3 regions of the Bradyrhizobium sp. AZCC 1678 genome follow, and region 3 is predicted to be linked to each of the others. Evidence: predicted binding sites of a transcription regulator. Region 3 holds the regulator's gene; each other region holds the start of a gene.
The links. The regulator PhoB, encoded in region 3, activates phosphate uptake and scavenging genes when phosphate is short. The targets are predictions, from matches to a motif close to TGTCATNNANCTGTCAT.
Positions count from the first base shown of each region.

Region 1: V1294_RS02305 (NAD-glutamate dehydrogenase) is a predicted target of PhoB. The motif match lies at 1,092-1,108, and genes of this name have one in related genera.
Region 2: phnC (phosphonate ABC transporter ATP-binding protein) is a predicted target of PhoB. The motif match lies at 1,281-1,297, and genes of this name have one in related genera.

Region 1 covers NZ_JAZHSE010000001.1:479,195-481,393, forward strand. The annotation lists gene V1294_RS02305 (NAD-glutamate dehydrogenase) at 1-961, opposite strand, end outside; gene V1294_RS02310 (creatininase family protein) at 1,607-2,199, opposite strand, start outside.
Region 2 covers NZ_JAZHSE010000001.1:3,597,493-3,599,691, forward strand. The annotation lists gene V1294_RS16990 (alpha-D-ribose 1-methylphosphonate 5-triphosphate diphosphatase) at 1-1,107, opposite strand, end outside; gene phnC (phosphonate ABC transporter ATP-binding protein) at 1,412-2,199, shown strand, end outside.
Region 3 covers NZ_JAZHSE010000001.1:1,295,030-1,297,228, forward strand. The annotation lists gene pstB (phosphate ABC transporter ATP-binding protein PstB) at 1-314, shown strand, start outside; gene phoU (phosphate signaling complex protein PhoU) at 326-1,042, shown strand; gene phoB (phosphate regulon transcriptional regulator PhoB) at 1,054-1,755, shown strand; gene V1294_RS06100 (protocatechuate 3,4-dioxygenase) at 1,769-2,199, opposite strand, start outside.

The sequences.
Region 1 (2,199 bases), 820 kb from region 3:
CCAGCCTGCCGTCGGACGAATAGAGTTTGATGCCGACATAATCCATCCGTACGCGGCGATGAACGCGGCTGCTCACATTGGCCTTGATGACGATGAGGACGGTCGGCTCGCGCATGAACTCGCGAATTTCCGGCGTCATCACCACCATTTCGGTGCCGCGGCGCAAGACCTTCACATCGGGATCGCGCAGGATACCAAGGCCTTCGCCGGTCGAGATGTCGTCCAACGCATCGCTGTTTGGCGAGAAGCGATATTCGCGCAGGCCCAGAAAGGTGAAGTTGTCGGCGCACAGCCATTGCAGGAACTGGCCCGCTTCGGCGACATCGTCGATCGGCAGTGGCGGCGGATTGGAGGCGAGCGTCTTGATCGCTTCCTCGACGCGGGCACGCATGGCGCGCCAATCGGTGACGCAGGCGCGTACGTCGCTGAGTGTCCTGGTAAGGCCGTCGATCAGCCTCTCGCGGTCGGCACCGGAGTCGAGACGGGCGATGTGGAAATGGATCAGGCTTTCGCGCTCGCCCTTTGCCCCCGCTGGCAGCGTTTCGCCGTAGAAGCGCAGGAGCTTGCCTTGCCCGTCGCGCTCCACGGCGATGATCGGGTGAGCGACCAGCGTGACGTCGATGCCCTGCTCGGCGAGTTCCGCCATGATCGAATCGAACAGGAAGGGCATATTGTCGTTGAGAACTTCGAGCACGGAAATCTCGCGCCCGTCAGGCATGGCCGGATTGATCACGCGGATGTCGGCACTGCCGGCCGTACGCTGCTGCACATGTTCCCAGGCCTGTTCCGCCAGGAAGGCCAGGGACGGGGCGTCGTAGCTGGCAAGATCCTCGAGGTTCGTATGGCCGAACAGGAGCTCGGCAAAGGCCCGGGAGGTCTTGCCCGGCCGCACGCTTCCCGCCGCCTCGCGGATCAGTGTTGCCCGGGCCTTGTCGTCACGCAGCGCCATAACGTCCTCCATTTCCCGCGCCGTCTGACCGCCGTCACGAACGTCCGCTTGATTTTGGAGTGCATCTCTACGAGCGCCATTGTCTTGACCGGCGTCGATCGCGAAAGCGAAATCCTCGGTTTCGGAGCTTCGGTAGCGCCTGATGACAATACCATGCCAGGGCGACCAAGGCGCGAGCTGTCGTGAGGCGTGCCAAAAAATTCCCCACGGTGGAGAGTAAGGCCAAAATCGGTGCCGACGACCGCCGAACCGTCAACTATCTGACAAAATCACAAGTAATTTCAATTATGTAGGGGTTCGCTTTTTTGTTCTGAATGGCGCGCCACTTCGGTACAGAACTGGGCGCGCCAAAACCCGCCATTTTTGCGCTTGAGGCGGCGACCAGCGTGCGCAAGAGCACGCTTTTCGATCCCATGATGCGTAGTTCTTTCTGACTTCGACCCGTTGGGCGAGCGCACGCAGGTGATCGCGGCGGTAGCCTTCGCTATCGGTCCGCGCGCGAGTGTGGGCTGTCCTGGCAGTTGCGCGCGGCGAGTCCGATGCCGGCCGAGGCACCGACGAAATACTGTCGCTCCGATGCTTTCGCAACGCGCATTGGCGCCGGCGCCCGGAAAAGCGTCCGCGCGCCGTCGAGTGAGCAGTGAGTGGGCAGTGTTGTCACTCTGCCTTGCCGGCCGTGGTCTCTTGCCCACGGCCCGACCGCCAGACCGGATCTGGGCGAGACCATAGCACCGTGTCGCGGATAGCTTCTGCCAATGCCTCTGCCTGCACTGCAAGGAAACGCGCGCCCTTTTCGGCCGTGGCGGTCCGCGGGTCTCCCCAAGTGCCTGTGATCGGCGCGCGTTCGGAGAACGAATAGAACCGGGAGAAACCTGCCGGCGCTTGGACTGGGGCGGGAGCCTGCTGCATCGCCTCGTCCAACTTATGCGCCTTCACAATATCCTTCGCTATTGCCATCATGACCGAGGTTTCACCCTCGCAAGCATGTTTCGGCGCGGTGTCGGACTCGAAGATCGCCGCGATCTTTGCGGGCGCCAGGAACCACGGCGTCGTGGCTACGATTGGAAAATCATATGCCACCGCCAGTTCGCGCGATGCCACAGCAAGAGGATCGATATTGCCGCCGTGGCCGTTTACGATCAGCAAGCGGGCAAAGCCCAATGCGCGAAGCGATCGCACGACGCTTTCAAGGATCGCGCGATAAGCCGCATAGTCCACGCTGATCGTGCCGCCAAAAGGCAAATGATGCT
Region 2 (2,199 bases), 2.3 Mb from region 3:
AACGACCGCGACGATTCGTGGCCGCAGCGGCGCCGTGTCGTCGACCAGAACGATGTCGGCGCGCTGTCCCGCGGCGAGCATGCCGCGATCGGCGAGGCCGGCGGCGCGCGCCGGTGCTGATGAGATCAGTTGCCATGCCGCGGCCAGCGGCAGCACACCGTCGGCCGCAAGCCGGAATGCCGCCAGCAGCGGCGCCGGGTAGTAATAATCCGACGCCAGCACCGAACACAGACCCTTGGCGACCATGTCGGAGGCCTTGGTCCAGCCGGTGTGGCTGCCGCCGCGCACGACATTGGGCGCGCCGAACACGATGAAGTCAGAGGCTGCGGCAGCGTCGCGGGCGGTTTCCTCGTTGACCGGAAATTCGGCGATGGCAACGCCCTGCGCACGATAGGCTTGCCGCATCGCCGGGCTTTCATCGTCATGCGAGAGCATCCGGACATCAGCCGCGCGGGCGGCCTGCGCCAGCCGGGCGATCGAAGCCGGCACGTCGTGGCCGCGGGTGACCACGCTTTGCACCAGGCGGTCGAACGCCTCATTGGTGAGCCCCGTGCGCTCAACCATCCGGCTGCGCTTCAGCGGCTTGGCGAGGCTGGCGACGGTCGAGTCCATGTGGTCGTTGAATGCGAACAGGTCGACGCGGCCTTCCGACAGCCAGTCGATGATTTCGCTTTCCGCGTCGAGATTGTAGGTCTCGTGGCGCAAATGGAAGCGGGTGTCGGCGGCGAGCTGCGGCCGCATCTGCTCGATCGCCTCCAGTAACTTTCGCGCATTGTCCGCGCTGCGCAGGCCAGGCTCCCACGACCAGGTCGTGGCGTGATAGACGGTCGTGATGCCGTTGCCGACCGCCTGCCGGTCGCTGTCGATCAGTGCGACGTCGATCGGAAAATCGACGCCTGGCCGCGGCATCATCTGCCGCTCGAAGGCATCGCCATGCAGATCGACGATGCCCGGCAGCACCAGCAAGCCGCCGGCATCGATGCCGGGCGAGCTGTGGCTGTTGTCCGTGCCCACGGCGACGATCTCGCGGCCGGCAATCCGCAACGTGGTTTCTGATATCTCATGGCCGAGCAGCGCCCGGCCACCTTCAATGAACAGTTCGGTCACGATGCGGCACTCTGGTTGAATTGCTGACGGACGGATGCTTCGGCCGATTCGTACTTGTCGAGAAAGGCCTCGACATCGAGCTCGCGGAAATCGGGCAGGGCGCCGGCCATCGGTGTGGGTCCATCAGCAATCGAGGAAAGGATCATTGGCGCCGCCCGTCTTCGATGCGCTTGATGACGGGATCATGACGGATACGTGACGCTGGCCGGGGCTGTGGACGAACGTCGCACCGCAGTAGCCGTGTCACACAACTGTAAGATCGAGCCGTTAGCGATGCTTCACGATCGGAACTCTGGAGCAGCGCATGCTGGTGGTGGAAGGTTTGACGTGTCGGTTCGGCACCAAAGCCGCGGTGGACAACGCGTCATTTTCGATTCAGCCCGGCAGCTTCGTCGGTGTGATCGGCCGCTCCGGCGCCGGCAAGTCGACGCTGCTCCGGATGATCAACCGCCTCGCGGAACCTTCCGAAGGGCGCATCCTCTTCGAAGGCGTCGACGTGACCGCGCTGCGCGGCAAGGATCTGCGGCAGTGGCGTGCGCGCTCCGCGATGATCTTTCAACAATTCAATCTGGTCGGACGGCTCGACGTTCTGACCAACGTGCTGATGGGCCGGCTGGCCGAAATTCCGTCATGGCGCTCGCTGACGCAGCTTTGGCCCGAAGAGGACAGGGCACTGGCGATGTCGGCGCTGGAGCAGTTCGATATGGCTGGTATCGCCGCCCAGCGCGCCGACCAGCTTTCCGGCGGCCAGCAGCAGCGCGTCGCGATCGCACGCGCGCTGGTGCAGGAGCCCGACATTATCCTTGCCGACGAGCCGATTGCTTCGCTCGACCCGCGCAACACGCGGATCGTGATGGACGCACTGCTGCGCATCAACAAGCATTTCGGCATCACCGTGATCTGCAACCTGCATTCACTCGACCTGGCGCGAAGCTATTGCGACCGCCTGATCGGCATGTCGGCCGGGCGCGTGGTGTTCGACGGCGCGCCTGAGACGCTGACCGATCGTATCGCTCGCGAACTGTACGATCTCGAAGCCGATGACGTCATGGGTGCCGCGCCCGCGCAGGCACCCGACGGTGCGGCGATGCC
Region 3 (2,199 bases):
TGTCCGGCGGCCAGCAGCAGCGGCTCTGCATCGCGCGCACGGTCGCGGTGCGGCCCGAGGTGATTTTGTTTGACGAGCCGTGCTCGGCGCTGGACCCGATTTCGACCGCCAAGATCGAGGAATTGATCCAGGAGCTGGCGGAGGACTACACCATCGCCATCGTCACCCATAACATGCAGCAGGCGGCCCGCGTCTCGGACAAGACCGCCTTCATGTATCTCGGTGAGCTGATCGAGTTCGACGACACCAACAAGATTTTCACCTCGCCGAGCGATCGACGCACCCAGGACTACATCACCGGCCGGTTCGGTTGAGGAGATAACACATGGCTTCTGAACACACCGCCAAGGCATTTGACAGCGATCTTCAGGAATTGACCCGCCTGGTCGCCGAGATGGGCGGCCTGGTCGAACGCATGATCACCGAATCCGTCGATGCGCTGATCCGCCGCGACGTCGCGCTCGGCAAGCGCGTTGTCGCTGCCGACGTTGAAATCGACCGCCTGCAGCATGCAATCGAGGAACGCGCGGTGCTGACCATCGCGCGGCGCCAGCCGATGGCGATCGACCTGCGCGAAATCGTCGGCGCCATGCGGGTTGCCACCGATCTGGAGCGGATCGGCGACCTCGCCAAGAACATGGGCAAGCGGGTTGCCGCGCTGGAGAACGATTTCCAGCCACTGAAGCTGATCCGCGGCCTCGAGCACATGACCGATCTGGTGCAGTCGCAGGTCAAGTCGGTGCTGGATGCCTATGCGGCGCACGACCTGCCGGCGGCGATGGCGGTCTGGAAGGGCGACGAGGAAGTCGACGCCATCTGCACCTCGCTGTTCCGCGAACTTCTCACCTACATGATGGAAGATCCGCGCAACATCTCGTTCTGCATTCATTTGATGTTCTGCGCCAAGAACATCGAACGGATCGGCGACCACGCCACCAACATCGCCGAAACCGTATTCTACATGATCGAGGGACAGCAGATGCTCGACCAGCGCCCCAAGGGCGACATGACGACGTTTGCGACCACGATACCGAATAGCTGAGGGATACAAGAATGAGCGCGCGCATAATGGTGGTCGAGGACGAGGAAGCGCTGACCACGCTGTTGCGCTACAACCTCGACGCTGAAGGCTATGACGTCGAAACCGTCGCCCGCGGCGACGACGCCGATACGCGGCTGAAGGAGCGCGTGCCGGATCTCGTCGTGCTCGACTGGATGCTGCCGGGGCTGTCAGGCATCGAACTCTGCCGCCGCCTGCGCGCCCGGCCGGAGACCAAGCAATTGCCGATCATCATGCTCACGGCACGCGGCGAGGAGAGCGAGCGGGTGCGGGGCCTGGCGACCGGCGCCGACGATTACATCGTCAAGCCGTTCTCGGTGCCGGAGCTGCTGGCGCGGGTGAAGGGCCTGTTGCGGCGGGCAAGTCCCGAGCGGCTCGCCACCGTGCTCACCTATGGCGACATCGAACTCGACCGCGAAAAACGCCGCGTCGCGCGTTCGGGCCGCTCCATCGATCTCGGCCCGACCGAGTATCGCCTGCTGGAATTTTTTCTCGAGCATCCCGGCCGCGTCTTCAGCCGCGAGCAGTTGCTCGACAGCGTCTGGGGCCGCGACATCTATATCGACGAGCGCACCGTCGACGTCCACATCGGCCGCCTGCGCAAACTGCTCAACCCGGGCCGCGAACAGGACCCGATCCGCACCGTGCGCGGCGCGGGGTATGCGCTGGATGACAGGTTTGCGAAGGTGGAGTAGGGCGCGACCGAAGTCAGCCCCGCGCAAGAACGATATCGAAATTCAGAACGCGATGGTCTGCTCCATCTTCCGATGGAAGTGGCTCTGCAATCAGCAGATCGGGACGCAGCGCAGCGTTGAGCAGCCTGTCGCAGGCATTGAGCGGCTCGCCGGGAAAATACATCTGGGTGATCAGCCGCTCGAATCGGCCGTGAACTTCGAAGTGGATATGAGGCGGGCGCATCCAATCTGGACCTGCGGGATAAGCTCCAGGCTTGACGGTTTTGATCCGATAGACGCCGTCGTTATCAGATAGAATGCCGACGCAACCGACAAAGCGTGGATCGAGCGGCGCGGGATTGAGGTCGTTGGCATGCACGTAGCGGCCAAAAGTGTTGGCCTGCCAGATCGTGACGGGTACCCCGCGAACGGGTTCGCCGTCGAGATTGAGCACCCTCCCTGTGA